4 regions of the Streptomyces sp. AK08-02 genome follow, and region 3 is predicted to be linked to each of the others. Evidence: riboswitches for the same ligand, from Rfam matches in the RefSeq annotation. Region 3 holds a riboswitch; each other region holds the start of a gene.

Region 1 (4,682 bases), on a different contig from region 3:
GTGCCGAAGCCCCGCAATCGACTCACGCGAACGACTCGCCTCAGGCGACCCAGTCGATGCGGCTCTTGATGTCGTCGGGTGACAGGTGCCCCTTGGCCGTCACGGTGTCCCCGGACGACTCGCCCCTCAGCCGCCGCCCGATCCACGGGACCAGGTACTCGCGGGCCCAGTGGACGTCGTCACGGCGGATCTCCAAGGTGCCCCGGGGAGGCAGCGGCGGCCACGGCTGGTCCGGGTCGGCCGGGATTTCGAGGCCGAGGATCTGCCCCGCGCGCAGCGCCACGCGCGTGTGGCCCTCCGCCGACAGATGGAGCCGGTCGCCGTCCCAGGCCCTGCGGTCCTGGATGGTCTTCAGGGACCACAGGTCGAGCACCGGACAGTTGTACCGGTCGGCGATGGCCCGCAGGTGTCCGTTGTACGTGGCGATCTTGCCGCGCATGTGCTTCAGGACGGGGACGTTGCGGGTGTCGAACCCGGTCGTCACCATGACCGTGCCGACCTCCGAGGTGAGGCCGATCACCGCCCGCTCGAACCGCTCGGCGACCTCGTCCGGGTCGCTGCCGGGCCGGATGATGTCGTTGCCGCCCGCGCAGAAGGAGACCAGGTCCGGCGCCTGCTCCCTGGCGAGGGGAAGCTGCTCGGCCACGATCTGGTCGAGCAGCCTCCCGCGTACCGCGAGGTTCGTGTAGTCGAAGTCGCCCTCGGGGCGCCGGTCTGCGAGCAGAACCGCGAAGCGGTCCGCCCAGCCGACGAACGCCCCGTCGGGGCCGGGGTCGCCGACGCCCTCGGTGAAGCTGTCCCCCACCGCCACGTACGACCCGATCACCGCTCTGCTGTCATTTTTCGAATCGTCTGCCACATCGGCCCATGATTCACCTTCCGATGTGAGCTACGCGACCGTAGGAAGGGGTTGACGCGCGGTGAGATAAGCCACTTGCCAAGTGTTGGTCAACCCGGAATAACGGGGACCCGCAGCTCACGGACACTGAAGTCGGTGATCCTGAAGTGGCTCCAGGTCGTACGGAAGGCAAAGTGCCCACTGGTGTACGGGTCCTGGTCGCTGTAGTCGAAGACGAGCCGCCCGTTGTTCCACCAGCGAACCGTGGATCCGGCCGAGACGATCCGAACCCGATGCCGTTGGTTCGCGACGAGCAGCGGCTCCGTGTAGTCGTAGACCAAGGGGCGCACTCCGGCCTCGCCGACGTAACGGCGCAGCCGGGTCGTGGTGTTGGTGTTGGCGCCGTAGCCGACGTAGTACGTCTTGAGGTAGTCGTACTCCGCGAGGGCGCCGCTGCGCGCGGTGGCGAACAGGTCGTCCGGGGAGCGTACGTCGACGGCGTTCCAGAAGTTGTTCAGGTCGGAGACCCGGTCGTGCGCCCCGCCCGCCGAGACCGGCGTCGCCGTGTACTCGATGACGTACGGACCGCGCAGCCCGCGCCTGAACCAGATGGTCGCGCCGCTGGGTACGTCGACCTCCAGGACACCTCGGACCGCCGTGACGCTGCCGCCGTCCTGGAGTTCGACGGCCCACTGGCCGAGGCCGTGCCGGAAGTCGTCGCGGGCGAGGAGGCGTCCGCACGTGGCGGCATCGGCGCGCGCGGCCGGGGCGAGCGCGGTGAGTGCCGCGCCCGCGGCCAGGGTTCCGAAGGCTCTGCGAGTGGTCGTCACGAGGCGGCTCCTTGTGAGGGGAAAGCGCTTGCGCGGATGGGGAGTTCACTATCACACCCGCACGCGCGGACATGAACACGCCGAAGGCCGGACCCCGGGATCGGGGTCCGGCCTTCGGTCGATGTGCTCGGTGAACAGCCTCGACTGACGTCCGTGCGGGAGGTGTGCGTCAGCCGACGGCAACACCCTTCGAGCGGAGGTAGCCGACCGGGTCGATGTCGGATCCGTAGTCCGGAGTGGTGCGGATCTCGAAGTGGAGGTGAGGTCCGGTCACGTTGCCCGTGGCACCGGAGAGACCGATCTGCTGACCCTCGCTCACGCTCTGGCCGGCCGAGACGGAGAGCTGGGAGAGGTGGGCGTACTGGGCGTAGTAGCCGTCGGCGAGCTGGATGACGACCTGGTTGCCGTACGCACCGCCCCAGCCCGCGGAGACGACGGTGCCGGCGCCGACCGCCTTGAGGGAGGTGCCGGTCGGGACGACGAAGTCGACGCCCGTGTGGTATCCGCTGGACCACATGCTGCCCGCCACGCGGTAACCGGTGCCGATGGTGGCGCCGGTCACGGGGAGGGTGAAGCCGCTGGAGCTGCTGGTGTCGGCGGCCTCGGTGGTCGTGGAGGTCTCGGCCGTCGCGCTCTCGGCGGCAGGCTTGGAATCCGTCTTCCGCGTGGACGTCGAGGAGGACGAGGGAGCCGCGGAGGACGAGGAGGTCGACGCGGCCTTCTTGCCGATCGTCAGCTTCAGACCGGGGTGGATCAGGCTCGGGTCGGCACCGATGGCGGTCCGGTTGTCCGAGTAGAGCTTCTGCCAGCCACCGCTGACGCTCTCCTCCTGGGCGATCTTCGAGAGATAGTCGCCGGCCCGGACCGCGTAGGTCCTGACGCTCGCCTTCTTCGCCGCGGCGGACTTTTCGGTCTTTGCCGTCTGCACGGAAACGGAATCGGCCGTTACGGACTTGGCCGTTTCCGAAAGCGACTGAACAGCCTGAGTCGTGGACTCCGCCGTGGCCGCGTGGGCGCCGGTGGCTCCCAGCAACGGCAGGGCGAGAGCCGCTCCGCCGGTTCCGGCGACGGCTATCGAGCGAGTGAATCGCTGGGACTTCGGACGGCGGTGCTTACCCTTCGCGGGCATGACGAATTCCTCTCCGTCGCCTGCGAGGTGAGCTGTCGGGTGCGGACTGGAGATGTCCGGCCACGCCTGAACGTGACTTAACCCCAAGCCTGTTCCAGAGACCGGAACAGGCGTTCTACCTGTGGGTCCCCCGCTCCTGCCGTACTCGGGTGTTCGATGCGGGCTCCGGGCGGCGGCAGGATTGGGCGTCCGTCCGGATTGGTGGCGAACGTAAGCGACCAAGACGCACGGAAACAAGCCTCAGGTTCCCTGTGTACGGGTTTCCTGTGATCCTCCCCGGAATTTCCGGTCACTGTCCGTGAATTCCGGATCTGTCAGCCCCTCGAACTTCCTTTAATCACGCCGAAATTACGTGAACATGACGGCGACACACCGTCACGAATATGACGCTGCTCACGCACCGGATTCACAGCAACCCCCATTTCCCGGCGAGTTGGAATTAAGGCGCTATAACGGACAGAAGCATCAGATGCGACGCAGTCGGAAAACTGCCGCATCAAGGTCACCCTTCAGCCCGGTTCGCAAGCCGCGATGCAGCAGCACCGCCCCTCTGTGAATTTCGCCCGTTTCGCGGCATTCGTACGTCGCCGACGGGTCGAGCCCGCGCAGCCGCAGCGCCGGAAGCGGCTCACCGTGGTGCTGCGCCTGGAGCCATGCGAGGACGACGGTCTCGTCCCCGAGCACGTACTGCACCGCGCTCAGTCCACCGGTCGGCCGCCGCAGCCGGTAGAGGTCGCCGCGCTGTACGACGGGCCGGATCTCCTTGTAGAGCCCCACCCACTCCCCGGCCTCGGTCAGCTCCTCCTCCGTCCACCGGGCGAGGTCGCCACCGACGCCGAGCACCCCGGCCATCGCACTGACGAACCGGAACCGCAGGGAGCTGATCCGGCCGTTGAGCTGGGTGTTCGGACTGTCCGTGACCCAGGCGGCCATGACCCGCGCCGGATGGATCTGGCTGAAACCCTCCTGGATGGCGAGGCGGTCCAGCGGGTCCGTATTGTCGGAGGTCCACACCTGGTCCGTACGGGCGAGGACACCCAGGTCGATCCGGCCACCGCCGCCGGAGCAGGACTCGAAGGCCACCCCGGGGTGGGCCGCCCGCAGCCGGTCCAGCAGGGCGTACAGCCCGTGCACGTGGTCGACCCACAGACGCTGGGGGTAGTCCTCGCCCGGCCAGCCGGCGTCGGTGAAGCAGCGGTTGAAGTCCCACTTCACGTAGTCGATCGGGGCGCTGGAGAGCAGCCCGTCGAGCTGCTGCCAGAGGTACTCGCGGACATCCTCACGGGCGAGGTTCAGGACGAGCTGGTTGCGGAACTCCGTCCGCTTCCGTCCCGGCTGGAACTGCACCCAGTCGGGGTGCGCGCGGTACAGGTCACTGTCGGGGTTGACCATCTCCGGCTCGACCCAGATGCCGAACCGCATACCGAGCGCGTGCACGTACTCGGCGAGCGGTCTGACACCCGCCGGGAAGCGGTCCGGGTTCGGCGTCCAGTCACCGAGACCGGCCCGGTCGCTGGTGCGGGCCCCGAACCAGCCGTCGTCCACGACGAACAGCTCGACACCGATCGCGGCGGCCCGCCGGGCCAGCGTCCCCTGCTGCTCCTCGGAGATGTCGAACTCCGTGGCCTCCCAGGAGTTGTAGAGCACGGGCCGGTCCCGGTCCGCGTCGGGGACGACGAAGGCGCGCTGGTACGTGTGCCACGCCCGGCTCGCCCCGCCGTGCCCGGAGTCGGTCCACAGCCCCGCGAAGACGGGCGTGGTGAAGGACTCGCCCGCCGCCAGCCGCAGCAGCCCCGAGTCGTCGTATCCGGCGCCGCCGGTGATCTGCACGCGCGCGTCGGGCAGTTGGGCGACGGCGATCCGCCAGGAGCCGGACCAGCCGAGC
Region 2 (4,682 bases), on a different contig from region 3:
GGCCTTGTCCACGCCGTCCCAGACGTTCGCGTACCAGGGGCGGTCGGCCGCGCCCAGGTCGACGCGCGACTGCTTCGCCGCGTCCGGGTCGATCACGACGTAGCCGGTCTCGCCCGGCATCACGTAGTGCAGCCGCTGCCTGATCTGCTGTTGCGCGTACGCGTCGTCCTGCCAGCGTGCCTTCAGGTCGCGCAGTTGCTCGACCCGCCGGCTGGCCTGGTCGCGCTCGCGCTCCAGGTCGGCGATGTCGGCGCGCTGGGAGACGTACTGCCTTATCGGGTAGGCGAGGGCCACGATCAGCGAGCAGAGCACCAGGACGAGCAGGGCCGCCCGGCCGGTCAGGCGGGAGCGGCGGGCCTGGCGCTTGGTCTGCGAACGGTAGACGCGGGCCGCCGTCTGCTCGCCGAGCAGCTTGATCCTGGTCGCGGTGGAGAACCGGTCCCGGTTGGTCACTGATGCTCACCTCGCAGCTCTACGCCGGTCACGCCCGCGCGACTGCGTCCTTTCGGCCGGGGGTCCGGGGGTCGTCCCCCGGGAAGGCCCGGTACGGCCATGGTCCCCGCCTCCCGTTCACACGCGCGTACGTCCCCGCACACGGTACGGGACCGGATACGGGGACGTACGTACGACTGGCTATGCCTTAGCCCGGGAAGGCTCAGCCCTTGCTGTGCCCGTGGTCCGCAGAGCGGACGTGGGGAAGGCTCAGCCCTTGAAGCGCGGGAAGGCCGAGCGGCCGGCGTAGACCGCCGCGTCGTCGAGGATCTCCTCGATGCGCAGGAGCTGGTTGTACTTGGCGACGCGGTCCGAGCGGGCCGGGGCGCCGGTCTTGATCTGGCCGCAGTTCACCGCGACGGCGAGGTCGGCGATGGTGACGTCCTCGGTCTCGCCGGAGCGGTGGGACATCATGCACTTGAAGCCGTTGCGCTGGGCCATCTCGACGGCGTCCAGGGTCTCGGTCAGCGAGCCGATCTGGTTGACCTTGACGAGCAGGGCGTTGGCGCTGCCCTCCTCGATGCCACGGGCGAGGCGCTCCGGGTTGGTGACGAAGAGGTCGTCGCCGACGATCTGGACCTTGTCGCCCAGCTTGTCGGTGATGGTCTTCCAGCCGGCCCAGTCGTCCTCGTACAGCGGGTCCTCGATGGAGATGAGCGGGTACGCGGAGACGAGCTCCTCGTAGTACTCGGTCATCTCGGCGGCCGTGCGGGACTTGCCCTCGAACTCGTACTTGCCGTCCTTGTAGAACTCGGACGCGGCGACGTCGAGCGCGAGGCCGATCTGCTCGCCGGGGACGTAACCGGCCTGCTTGATGGCCTCGATGATGAGGTCGAGCGCGGCGCGGTTGGACTCCAGGTTCGGGGCGAAGCCGCCCTCGTCGCCGAGGCCGGTGGACAGGCCCTTGGTCTTCAGCACCTTCTTGAGGGTGTGGTAGATCTCCGCACCCCAGCGCAGCGCCTCGGAGAAGGACTCCGCGCCGATCGGGGCGATCATGAACTCCTGGATGTCGACGTTGGAGTCCGCGTGGGAGCCGCCGTTGAGGATGTTCATCATCGGAACGGGCAGCAGGTGCGCGTTCGGGCCGCCGAGGTAGCGGAAGAGGGGCAGGTCGCTGGCCTCGGAGGCGGCGTGGGCGACGGCGAGGGAGACGCCGAGGATGGCGTTGGCGCCGAGGGAGCCCTTGTTGTCGGTGGCGTCCAGGTCGAACATGGCCTGGTCGATCAGGCGCTGCTCGGTGGCGTCGTAGCCGACGAGCTCCGGGCCGATCTGCTCGATGACGGCGAGGACGGCCTTCTCGACACCCTTGCCGAGGTAGCGGTTGGGGTCACCGTCGCGCAGCTCGATGGCCTCGAAGGCTCCGGTGGAGGCGCCGGACGGGACGGCGGCACGACCGGTGCTGCCGTCATCGAGGCCGACCTCGACCTCGACGGTGGGGTTGCCTCGCGAGTCGAGGATTTCCCGGGCTACGACGACGTCGATGGACGGCACGAGCATCTCCTTTTATGGAATGTGACGCGGGTACGCGGGGCTGCTGAGGCCTCACGGGTACGGGGCCGCGGCGGCTCCGCGTTGATGAGCCTAACCGGCTCGGGGGGATCGGCCAGCCGTCCGACCACCCCATGGACGGAACACGAACGGAACCGAGGGTAAACATTGTTCCTCAGGGAAACAAAAAGCCCCGCCCCGGTGCGTACGGGGGAACACGCACCGGAGCGGGGAGCCCGTGGGGGACGGGGGTGACCCTCACGAGGTCTTCACTATGGAAGGCACGGATGTGAGGGCGCTGTGGTTCACCTTCGAGCGGACTGTACTTCGAGCGGCCTGTCCGCCCCTGGGATCGGCTTTCGACCCTGGGTCAGCTGAGGTGCAGCTGCTGGCCCGGGAAGATGAAGTCGGCGTCGTCGATGATGTCCTTGTTCAGCTGGAAGAGCTTCTGCCAGCCGCCCTTGACGTGGTGCGCCTCGGCGATCGCGCTGAGGCTGTCGCCCTTGACGACCTTGTACTCGCCGTCACCCTTCTTGACCTTCTTGCCGGTCGGGGTGGTGACGGTCTTCTTCGCGGCGGGCCGCTCCTGCGAACGGGAGGCCTGCTGGTTGCCGGTGGAGCGGGTGGAGGTCTCGCTGGAGCCGCTGGAGCTGGAGCCGCCGGACGAGTTGTTGTTGCTCGAACCCGTGCTCGTACCGCTGCCGCTGCTCGAACCGCCGTCGTAGGACGCGCTGGACAGGCCCGTGCCGCAGACCGGCCAGGCACCCTTGCCCTGGCCCGCGAGGACCTTCTCGGCGATGGTGATCTGCTGGGACTTCGAGGCCTGGTCGGCGGTGCCGGCGTATGCCGTGCCGCCGTACGCGGCCCAGGTCGAGGCGGAGAACTGCAGGCCGCCGTAGTAGCCGTTGCCGGTGTTGATGGACCAGTTGCCGCCGGACTCGCACTGGGCGACGGTGTCCCACTCGGCGGAGGTGGCGGCGGAGGCGGAGCCGGCCGCCAGCAGCGGAGCGGCGACAGCGGCACCGGTCACGCCGGCGATGGCGACGACGCGGGTGGCCTTGGACGGACGACGGTGCTTGCCCTTACCGGAAAACAGCATGAAAGATCCCCTCACCGACGCCTGCGAGGTGAGCTGTCGGGTTCGGGCCGGTTGAGTTGCCCGGCCGTACGCCCCTGTCGGGCGGCGTACGGCTTCACCCCGAGCCGCTCCGGACAACTGCCCGGTGCGGCACCTACCTTGGGTCCCCCGCTCCTGCCTACGGCGCTTGACGCGACGACTGTTCCCGTTCGGCCGTTGGCAGGATTCGGCGTTGCGACCGGCGGGGCCCACTGTGGCGGGCGATGACGACCGTAAACAGCTGATCCGATGAAATACAAAGACGATCAGGGCTTCTGAGACCTATCTCTCACCGCATCGATAACGGACATTCAGCGTGAAAACAGGACGTGAACTTCGGTTAGTTTTGCCCGGGTTCGCTACCTACCGCAAGGATCTGACCGGGGAGAACGAGGCCCGAGCTCGCGTCAAGGAAGGCGTCGCTCCCGGCGGTGGATTCGGACTGCTCGCCGACGAGATCCAGAGAGCCGGTGACGTCCCATAGGGCGTCTCCGATGCTCGCCGCGTACGACCCCTCGGCCTTGCCGCGGTGACGGCCGGTACCGGCAGAGGTCTCGGTACTGCCCGCACCGCTCACCTTTTCTGCCTTCTGACCTGATTTGCCAGCATCCCCACCCTTTGCTGCTCCTCCGGGTGAACTGTCGCCTTCCTTCGAACCGTTCGCACCGGGCGACGAGGTGGAAGGGGACGGCGAGGTGGCCGACCCGGCCGAGTCACCGGCGTCGGCGGAGCCGGTGGTCGCCCCGCCGGACGGCGTCGGGGACGGCGACGAGTCCGAACCCCCGGTCAGCGCCGAGGAGCCGGTGGAGGGGGACCCCGAGGGCGTGGGCGACGCCGAGGTCGAGGAGGAGGAAGAGGAGTCCGACCCCGAGCCCGCGATCACTCCCAGGCCCAGACCCGAGACATCACCCTTGTCCGCATCGGCGTCATCCCCGGCCACACCGGTGTCGACGTCGGCCGAGCCGGTGTCCTTGCCGAGCCCGGACAGCAGCGCGCAGGCCTCCCAGGCGCCGGCGCCCTGGTCGGCGAGGATCTTCTCGCCGACGGCTATCTGCTGCGAGCGGCTGGCCTGGTCGGCGCTCGGGGCGAAGGAGAGACCGCCGTACTTCTCCCAGTCCGCCTGGGTCAACTGGAGCCCGCCGTAGTACCCGTTGCCGGGGTTGGCACTCCAGGAGCCGCCGCTCTCGCACTCCGCGACCCGGTCCCAGGTGGTGCCACTGGCCGCGCTGGCGCCGGTCGCGCCGAGCAGCGGGATGGCGATGGCGGAGCCGGCGACGCCGGCCGAGACGAGCAGCGCCGGGGCCTGGCGGGGGCGACGGTGACGACCGTTCCCGGAGAGCATGGGGTTGCCTTTCGCGAGACAGCGGGGACCAGTGCGACGCGTGATGCCGGGCATCGCACTGGTGCACGAACGTAGCCGCAGGCGATCGCCAGTCACAAGTTCATGCCGCAGAGATCACGTGAAGATCACATTGTTGAGGGAGTGTCACCTTCTCGTGATCTTCTACGGTGCCGCCGGCAAGGTCTGGCCGGATTCGTGCACCGGCGTGAACTCGACGGGCAGGGTGCGCAGTCCACGCATGAT
Region 3 (4,682 bases):
CCGGCGCGGACACCCTCGGCGCGACCGTCATAGCGCCGATCGTCGAGGAGTCCGCGAAAGCAGCCGCCGTACTCCTCATCTATCTCTTCCGGCGGCGCGACTTCACCGGGATCGTCGACGGGGTCGTCATCGCCGGGGTCACCGCCACCGGCTTCGCCTTCACCGAGAACATCCTCTATCTCGGCACCGCGTTCGGCACCGACCAGCTCACCGGAGACAGCGGCATCGCCTCGGTCACCGCGGCGACCTTCTTCGTCCGCGTGGTCATGTCACCGTTCGCGCACCCCCTGTTCACGGTCCTCACCGGCATCGGGTTCGGTATCTCCGCCCTCTGGGGCGAGCGTCGGCCCGTCCGCCGGGTGCTGCTGCCGCTGACCGGACTGCTGCTCGCGATGAGCATGCACGCCTTCTGGAACGGCTCGTCGACCTTCGGGGAGTACGGGTTCATCGCGGTGTACGCCGCCTTCATGGTGCCCGCGTTCGGCCTTCTCACCTGGCTGGTCATCTGGACCCGCCAGCGCGAACTGCGTACCGTGCGCGCCGAGTTGCCCGCGTACGCGCTGGCCGGCTGGCTGGCACCGGCCGAGCCGTACGCCCTCGGCTCGATGCGCGCCCGCCGGCTGGCCCGCGTGTACGCCCGCCGCCATCTGGGCAGGCCCGCGGCCCGCGCGGTGGCGCAGTACGAGGCGTACGCCACCTCACTCGCGTTCCTGCGCCACCGGGGGCGCCTCGGCCGCGCGGGCGCCGACTTCGTCGTCCGGGAGCAGGAGCTGCTGGGCGAGCTGTGGGAGCGCAGAGCGGTGGCCCGCCCTGCCCTGGACCACGCGGCCCGCGCCATCGCACCGGCCCCCGCTCCCGCACCGCCGGTCACCTGGCCGCCGTACCCCTCGTACAACCACGTCTACGGCCAGAACCGCCCCGCCTACAACCCGTACCCGTACCCGGACCCGGCCTACAACCCGTACCGCTCGTAGCAGGATTCCCACCAGGATCGAACAACGAAAAACCGGTAGCCCTGACGCAGACGATCAAGCGTCAGGACTACCGGTGAGAGACCGGGGAAGACGACTCCTACGGGTCGCCTCCCGAGGGTCGATTCCTACGGGTTGAGGCCCATGCTCCGCAGCCACGCCATCGGGTCGATGCCGGCACTGTCCGAGCTGCTGGTGTGCACCTCCAGGTGGAGGTGGGCCCCGGTGACGTTGCCGGTGGCGCCGACGCGGCCGATGACGTCACCCGTGGCGACCTTCTGGCCGACGCTGACGTTGATCGACGACTGGTGGGCGTACCAGAGCTCGGTGCCGTCGTCGAGGGTGAGGATGGTGCGGTAGCCGTAGGAGCCGCTCCAGCCCGCCTCGGTGACCGTGCCGCTGTGGATCGCCTTGAGGGGCGTGCCGGTGGGCGCGGCGAAGTCGAGGCCGGTGTGGTAGCCGGAGGACCACAGCGAGCCGGCCTGGCCGAACGTCGAGGTGATCGTGTACGAGGAGGTCGGCAGCGTGTACTGCTTGGCGAGCGAGGCGAGACGTGCGGCCTCCACCTTCGCCGCGGCGGCCTCCGCGATCTTCTTCTTCTCGGCGGCGACCTTGGCCGCGGCCTCCCGCTTCACCTTGGCGGCCTCGGCGGCGGCCTTCCTCGCGGCGGCGTCCTGGGCGGCCTGCTGGACCTTGGCCTCGGCCTGGTCCTTCTGCTGCTCGGCCTGGAGGATGATGCGGCTGCGCAGGGCCTCGCCGGCGTCGCTGGTGCCCTGCTCGGTCTCCTCGGGAGTCACGCCGACGCTGCTGAGCGCGGTGGCGGAGCCCTTGGGCTCGTCGTCCGAGTCGTCGTGCGTGAAGGGCGAGCCGACCGAGGGCAGGTCGGGGATGGAGATGGAGACCGGCGGCTTGCCGGTCTGCGCGGTGGCCATGCCGGCCCCGCCGACAGCGGCTATGACGCCGACGCCGAGAACAGTGGAGCTGCGGGCGAGTCCTCCGCCGCCGCGCTGCTTGCCTACGCGGTGCCGACCGCGGACCGGACGAGTGGTGTCCGCGCTGGGATTCCACTCCTCCCAGGGGCCCTCGTCGGTGCGGCGGCTGCCGAAGCCGAAGGTCGGGATCTTGCCGTCCTCGGTCTCGCTGGTGCGCCGGTTCGGCACGGAGGGGGCTGCTGGGGCGGGCGGGTTTGACGCCACGTGGGCGTGCTCCTTTCCTTCCTTCTCGCCTACCGGGTTAGCTGACGGGTTCGGAGCAGGAAGGTCTCCTACGCGCGTATACCTGCCGTGTTGCCACGGAGGCGGACGAGCGATTCACCCCAAGGTGGTGGTTCCCCGGTTCCCTTGCGGGATTAGGCACTTGCGCACGGAGCCGACTCTTGTGACGGCTGGGACTACCGCGCTGCGTTATCGAACGTTAATAGACCTGGCCACCGGATTCCAAGCTGTTCCCGTTGATCGTTAATCCTTTTCCCGAGGACTTTCTGGGTCACCACCGGTGAAAATCGGGCGAGTTGACCATGCCCTAAGTGACTGCCGAGTTTTGACGGAGTGTCAGATGTCGTCGGATGTTGGGCGGAACGAGATCGTTCGCTCACCCTTGGTGACAGGCTTGGTGGCAGGCTTGATGACAGGCGATGGCGGCCGACCGTCGACGCGCGTAACAAGCGAGCCGTAACGAGCAAGCTGGGTCGGGGCACAAACGACTCAGGGCCGGAAAACCACTTTCGTGGTTTTCCGGCCCTGGGCCTTCAGTAGCGGGGACAGGATTTGAACCTGCGACCTCTGGGTTATGAGCCCAGCGAGCTACCGAGCTGCTCCACCCCGCGCCGCTGAACACAACTATACGCCATTCGCGGGGCCTCGATCACCAGCCTCGGTCCGGGGTCCGCGGAGGCGGCACGTCAGCCGGGCAGGTGGGCGTTGGGAGCCTTGGCCCGCTCCGCGAACTCGGGGAGTACGACGACCTCGACGCCCTCCCCGGAGAGCAGGCCGTTCCCGTCCGCCGCCACCACGAAGGTGTCCGGCTCACGCCAGGCGGTCACCACCCGGCGGACGCCCGCGTCGAGGATCAGCCGGGCACAGGGGGCGGGGCGGGAGGCACGGCGGGCACAGGGCTCCAGGCTGCTGTAGACGGTGGCCGTCGGGAGCCGGGGGTCGGCCGGGTCGAGCTTCGCGAGCGCGGACTCCTCGGCGTGCACGACCGGGTCGCCGCCCTCCCGGGAGTGCCCGCGCGCCAGTTCCGTACCGTCGGAGGCCACCACCACCGCCCCCACACTGAACGCCGTTCGCGACGGCGGACACAGTTGGGCCAGTTCGCACGCCAGTGCCAGCCAGTGCCGGTCGGCGGCGGAGGCGAGCGGGCCGGCGCCGGGGGCGGTGGGCTCGTACCGCATCAGGACGACGTCCTCGATACGGCGCGTCTCCGTGAGCCGGAGCCGGCCGCCCTGGTAGCCGCCGGGGCCGAAGAGGCGGGGGGCGCCGGGGTCGCCGACGAAGAGGGGCGCGAGGACGAGCTGGAGTTCGTCGGCGAGGCCCTGCCGGAGGAGCTGGGTGTGGACGGTGCCACCGCCCTCGACCATGAGGCGCCGGACACCCCGTACGTCATGCAGGTGTTCGAGAAGGGCTCGCCAGTCGAGCGTGCCGGGGCCCAGGGCCACGATGGCGACATCGGCGCCCAGGCCGGCCCGCCGGGCCTGTTCGGCGCCCTTGTCCGTCGTGTACACGACCTTCTCGCCGCCCGTGTGCCAGAAGTTGGCCGCCGGGTCCAGCTCCCCCGATCCGCTCACGGTCACCTTGAGCGGATACTCGGGCTGTCCGGCCGCCAGCCGCGCTGCCCGCCGCTCGGGCGAGTTGACCAGGAGACGCGGATTGTCGGCGCGGATGGTGCCGGCGCCGACGAGGATGGCGTCACTGGCCGCCCGTACCTCGTCGACACGGTCGAAGTCGGCGGGGCTGGAGAGCAACAGCCGCTCGGGGCCGGTGTCGTCCAGGTAGCCGTCGAGAGAGACGGCGGCGGACAACAGGACGTACGGGAGGGGCATGGGGCACTCTCTTCTTGACCGGCGAGCTTGGTTCAAGTTTTAAACAAACCTACACTGGTGTCATGACGACCCGCTGGCTCACCCCCGAGGAGCAGCGCGCGTGGCGCGCGTACGTCGCGGCCTCCCTGCTTCTGGAGGACGCGCTCGACCGGCAGCTCCAGCAGGACGCCGGGATGCCACACCTCTACTACACGATCCTGGCCTATCTCTCCGAGACGCCCGAGCGGCGGCTGCGCATGACCGATCTCGCCGAGAGGCTGAAGATCACGCGCAGCCGGCTGACGTACGCGGTGGCCAGGCTGGAGAAGGACGGTCACGTCCGGCGCGAGGCCTGCAAGTGGGACAAGCGGGGGACGGTCGCCGCGCTGACCGAGGAGGGCATGGCGGTGCTGGAGCGCACCGCCCCGGGGCATGTGGCCACGGTCCGCGCCGCCCTCTTCGACCATCTGACCCCGGAGCAGGTGGGCCAGCTGGAGGAGATCGGTACGCGGATCGAGCGGGCGCTCCAGGGGGACGGGACGGAGTCGGCACCGGAAGGCCTGCCCTGGCTGCGCAGGTCGTCGCCCTCGTGCGGCGGCGCCGACGGCCCCGACACGTGAGGGCCGCCACAATCCCATTGCTTTAACTTTGAAGCATGGGATAGGGTCACTCTTCGAACGAGGATCTGCTTC
Region 4 (4,682 bases), on a different contig from region 3:
CGGCGGCGGCTGTCCGTCCCACACTTGTCCACCCTGAGCCGCCATTCTCACCCGAACCGGTGAGGAGTGGTTGGTTTCCATCTCACCAAATCCACGAGGAGGAATCGTCAGACCTTGGGCTCAACTCCATGTACTGCTACGGGATGACATCAGGAGGCGCAGCTTCCCCCGACCCCTAGGGGGCCGGCGCCCCACTCCCGGCGACGGGACGGGCCGAGACAGGGCAGGTGCGGTCAGGTGAGCGGGGCGGGGCGGACGCCTCAGCCGGCCCGGTGCACCACCGCGTCGCACATCTCCACCAAGGCGGCCTTGGCGTCGCACTCCACCAACGGCGCCAACGCGGCCCGCGCGTCCTCCGCGTACCGCACGGTGTCCCGACGGGCCTGCTCCAGCGCCGGGTGCGCCCGCAGTCGGGCCAGCGCCTCCGCGTGCCGGGCGTCGTCACTCAGGTCGGAGTCCAGCAACTCGCACAACGCGACGTCCTCGGCCAGCCCCAGCCGGGCCACCCGCTCCCGCAACCGCAGCACGGGCATGGTGGGAATGCCCTCCCGCAGATCCGTCCCGGGTGTCTTGCCCGACTCGTGGGAGTCGGACGCGATGTCCAGCACGTCGTCCGCGAGCTGGAAGGCGACCCCGAGCCGCTCCCCGTACTGGGTGAGCACATCCACGACACCGTCGTCGGCCCCGGACATCATCGCCCCGAACCGGCAGGCCACGGCCACCAGCGACCCGGTCTTCCCGCCCAGTACATCCAGATAGTGCTCGACGGGGTCCCGGCCGTCCGACGGTCCCGCCGTCTCCAGGATCTGCCCGGTCACCAGCCGCTCGAACGCCTCCGCCTGCACCCGAACCGCCTCGGGCCCGAGATCGGCGAGGATGTGCGAAGCCCGTGCGAACAGGAAGTCCCCGGTGAGGACCGCGACGGAGTTCCCCCAGCGTGTGTTGGCGCTGGGCACACCGCGACGCACCTCGGCCTCGTCCATGACGTCGTCGTGGTACAGCGTCGCGAGGTGGGTCAGCTCCACCACCACCGCGGACGGCACGATGCCCGGCGCGTGCCGGTCCCCGAACTGTGCCGCGAGCATCACGAGGAGTGGCCGGAACCGCTTCCCGCCCGCCCGTACGAGATGCTGCGCGGCCTCCGTGATGAAGGGGACCTCGCTCTTGGTGGCTTCGAGCAACCCTTCCTCGACAGCCGCCAATCCGGCCTGGACATCGGCTTCGAGAGCCTGGTCCCGCACGCTCAGCCCGAACGGCCCGACGACGGTCACGAGGGATCTCCTGTCTGCTGGTGTCTACTGGCGGTCACACGGTGTGTCGATAGATCGCTGCCATCACTCAAGTCAGCGTATCCGGTCATGTTTCGATCACCGCTAGCGCCCGCCCGTCCAGGCCAGGCGCTATCGGATCACGACCGGAATGTTTTTGATCAGTCCAAAGCATGGACATTTATAAACATCCCGCGCCCCGTAGGCGAGCACTCACGCGCATACGTCACCTCATCCCCACCGTTCACCGCGACCGTCACCACAACAACGTCACGTGGCGCGCCCGAGGTTCCGCCACCCACAACGCCTCACACCGTCGCGCAACGCCTCGCAATATCACGCAATGGACATGAGCATTCAAGTAACGCCAAATGCCCCAAAACCCTTGCTCATCGCACTCATGTCACGACTACCCCCGCTCCGTGATTCGAGTCACGCCCACGGGCACCCCCCTCCGCCCGCGCTTCGCAAACTACCCATTCGCTAAAGGCAAGTTGCCCTTCAGGCCCCATCTCCAACTTGCCCCTTTTATCCGCAATGGGCATCCCAAATGGGTAAGTCCTGCATTTCTGCCCCTTGTTCGATCCATGTGCTCTCGCATACGTTTCGCGCCACACCGGGCGGACCGCCGAATCCTGCCACCGCCCACAGAGCAGCAGACCCACCCACCCACATGACTCACGCAGGCAGGAGCGGGGGACCCAGGTAAGCCGCCGGTCCGGGCGTTCGCGCCGGACCGGCTCGGGGTGAAGCCGTGCGCCGACCGCGCGCCCGGCCGGGCATCTCCCGCCCGAACCCGACAGCTCACCTCGCAGGCGCCGGAGAGGACTCACCATGCCCGCACGAGGTCAGCACCACCGCGCGAGAAGCCTGCGCCGCCCGCTCACACTCACGCGCACACTCGCCATCACGGCCACGGCCGCCGCAGCCCTGGCCATCCCGGTCGTGACTGCGACGACGGCCTCGGCCGCACCTTCCGCCGCGTCCACAACGACGTACTACGCGAACAACCTGGACGGCTGGATCCGCGAATCGCTCGACATCATGGCGCAGCACGGCATCCCCGGAACGTACGACGGCATCTACCGCAACGTCATCCGCGAGTCGTCGGGCAACCCGTACGCCATCAACAACTGGGACTCGAACGCGGCAGCCGGAACCCCCTCCAAGGGCCTCCTCCAGGTCATCGACCCGACCTTCGCCGCGTACCACGTCGCCGGCACCTCGTACGACCCCTACGACCCGATCGCGAACATCACCGCCGCCTGCAACTACGCGGCGGCGCGCTACGGATCGATCGACAACGTGTTCGGGGCCTACTAGTCCGCCCCCTGGACCAGTGGCCGCCCAGGCCCGGTACACCCGGGCCTGGGCGGCACGGAGGGTGGGGCGGTCCGGTATCCCCAGGGCTACCGGACCGCTCCACCCTCGAACAGCCGCTCCAGCACCACCGCGATGCCGTCGTCCTCGTTCGAGAGGGTGACCTCGTCCGCCACGGCCTTCAGTTCGGGATGGGCATTGGCCATGGCAACTCCGTGGGCCGCCCAGTCGAACATCGGGATGTCATTGGGCATGTCACCGAAGGCGATGGTGGCCGCCGACGTCAGTCCGAGGTACTCGGCGGCCAGCGCGAGCCCCGTCGCCTTGGTGATGCCGCATGGCTGGAGTTCGACGGTGCCCGGCCCCGACATGGTGACCGTCGCGAGGGAACCGACCGCTCCGCGCGCCGCCGACGCCAACTCGTCGTCGGACAGGGACGGATGGCGCAGCAGTACCTTGCTGATGGGCTCGGCCCACAGGTCGTCCCGGTGCCGCACCCGTACGGCGGGCAGCGTCGGGTGCGGCATCAGATACCCCGGCTCGATGAGCGTGAGCCCGTCCACACCGTCCTGATCGACAGCGGCGTACACCTGCCCGACCTCGGCCTCGATCTTGCCGAGCGCGGTCTCCGCCAGCTCCTGGTCCAGGGTCACCGACCACAGCAGCCGGTCCGCACCGGCGTCGTACACCTGCGCTCCCTGACCGCACACCGCGAGCCCCCCGGCACCGAGGTCGTCGAGCAGCGGCCGGACTCTCGGCGCCGGCCGTCCCGTCACGACCAGATGCCGGGCGCCGGCGGCCGTGGCGAGCGCGAGCGCGGCCCGCGACCGGTCGGAGAGCGTGTCGTCGGCACGCAGAAGCGTTCCGTCCAGGTCGGTGGCGATAAGTGCGTATGCGGTGGGAGCGGCCATGATCCAGAGAATACGGATCGTTCGGCACCTCGGTATCCGCCCGAACCGGACGACGTACGGCATCCCGGCAGCAACAGCCCCCCGCGCCCGGGCCGGTTCCTGTCGCGACACCGGCCCGGGAAGGCACGATCAGCACAGCAGCGCCCCCGGGGCGAGTATCTGGGCACCGGGGCGGTCAGGGGTCTGGCAGGGGTGGGCGCGGCAAGCGTCGGCTACCACGCGGGGCGGGGCGGGGCGGGGCCGACACGGGCGGAGTGCCCTACCCGTGCGCCGCCGCCAGATGCCGCGCCAGCCTCGGAGAGGCGAACTCCGTTCCGCACACGAACCGCATCACCGGCCCGTACGAAGCGGCCGCCGGCAACCCCGTGAAGTACAACCCGGGTACGGATGACACATACCCGGCCCCGAGCCTCGGCGTCCCCCTGCTCACCGCCAGCTCCATACGCAGCTCATGTCCGAGAAAGTCCATCGCGGCGATGTCGACGCGGTAGCCGGTCGCGGCTATCACATGGTCGGCCGACAAGTCCCGTATACGGCCGCCGGGTTCCTCGACCGTCAGCACCGGGTGCCCCCCGACGAAGCCCACTCCGCTCCCCGAACCGTCCCCTTTCTGCGCACCCTTGGCGCCCTGCGTACCCTCCGCCTCAGCCGCTCCCGCGACCTCCATAGCCCCCGTGACTCCCGCGACTCCCGCGACTCCCGCCCGGACGATCCGTGCGACCTCGCTCACCTGCACCTCGCCCTCGAACCGGTCGCGCAGCCACCACGCACCGAGCGGTCCGAGAACCCGGCGGACCAGATAGTGGCGAGCCCGGGCCGGGAGATAGCGGTAGGGGTGCGGATAGTAGGTGAGGGCCCAGAGCGACCACGCGTTGCCGAACGGCGACTCGGGCCGCAGCCTCGGCTGCTGCCAAGGGGGCGCGCCGAAGGCGACCCGACCGCTCCCCCGCGACACCACCCGTACCCGTGCTCCCGCCTCCGCCGCCAGTGCCGCCGTCTCCAGCGCGGACTGGCCCGCCCCGACGACGATCAGCTCCCTGCCCTCGAACCGGCTCAGGTCATGATGCTGCGAACTGTGGGACACCGGTCCCGTGGGCGAGGGCCCGTCCGGCGCCGCGGCCGCCAGCTCCGGGGGCAGATGCGCGAGCCCTGACAGGCCCGTCGCCACCACGACCGCGCGTGC

Evidence for each region. Region 3 has a riboswitch for cyclic di-AMP ahead of PV734_RS13220 (M23 family metallopeptidase). Riboswitches for the same ligand answer to the same signal wherever they lie in the genome.
Region 1: it holds a riboswitch for cyclic di-AMP, as region 3 does, so the genes downstream of both, PV734_RS18610 (LysM peptidoglycan-binding domain-containing M23 family metallopeptidase) here and PV734_RS13220 (M23 family metallopeptidase) in region 3, are expected to answer to the same signal.
Region 2: it holds a riboswitch for cyclic di-AMP, as region 3 does, so the genes downstream of both, PV734_RS28475 (transglycosylase family protein) here and PV734_RS13220 (M23 family metallopeptidase) in region 3, are expected to answer to the same signal.
Region 4: it holds a riboswitch for cyclic di-AMP, as region 3 does, so the genes downstream of both, PV734_RS14525 (transglycosylase SLT domain-containing protein) here and PV734_RS13220 (M23 family metallopeptidase) in region 3, are expected to answer to the same signal.

The regions. Positions count from the first base shown of each region.
Region 1 is NZ_JARAZV010000008.1:232,821-237,502, reverse strand. It holds gene PV734_RS18620 (SGNH/GDSL hydrolase family protein) at 41-826, opposite strand; gene PV734_RS18615 (DUF6250 domain-containing protein) at 949-1,668, opposite strand; gene PV734_RS18610 (LysM peptidoglycan-binding domain-containing M23 family metallopeptidase) at 1,838-2,797, opposite strand; cyclic di-AMP (ydaO/yuaA leader) riboswitch at 2,802-2,959, opposite strand; gene PV734_RS18605 (alpha-galactosidase) at 3,263-4,682, opposite strand, start outside.
Region 2 is NZ_JARAZV010000014.1:98,206-102,887, forward strand. It holds gene PV734_RS28465 (septum formation initiator family protein) at 1-453, opposite strand, end outside; gene eno (phosphopyruvate hydratase) at 703-1,989, opposite strand; gene PV734_RS28475 (transglycosylase family protein) at 2,351-3,079, opposite strand; cyclic di-AMP (ydaO/yuaA leader) riboswitch at 3,083-3,254, opposite strand; gene PV734_RS28480 (transglycosylase family protein) at 3,438-4,439, opposite strand; gene PV734_RS28485 (cytochrome P450) at 4,602-4,682, opposite strand, start outside.
Region 3 is NZ_JARAZV010000005.1:455,267-459,948, reverse strand. It holds gene PV734_RS13225 (PrsW family intramembrane metalloprotease) at 1-974, shown strand, start outside; gene PV734_RS13220 (M23 family metallopeptidase) at 1,100-2,167, opposite strand; cyclic di-AMP (ydaO/yuaA leader) riboswitch at 2,179-2,336, opposite strand; tRNA gene PV734_RS13215 (tRNA-Met) at 2,723-2,796, opposite strand; gene PV734_RS13210 (dihydrofolate reductase family protein) at 2,872-4,011, opposite strand; gene PV734_RS13205 (MarR family winged helix-turn-helix transcriptional regulator) at 4,074-4,610, shown strand.
Region 4 is NZ_JARAZV010000006.1:238,874-243,555, forward strand. It holds gene PV734_RS14520 (polyprenyl synthetase family protein) at 261-1,271, opposite strand; cyclic di-AMP (ydaO/yuaA leader) riboswitch at 1,940-2,099, shown strand; gene PV734_RS14525 (transglycosylase SLT domain-containing protein) at 2,103-2,591, shown strand; gene PV734_RS14530 (HAD family hydrolase) at 2,678-3,499, opposite strand; gene PV734_RS14535 (NAD(P)-binding domain-containing protein) at 3,759-4,682, opposite strand, start outside.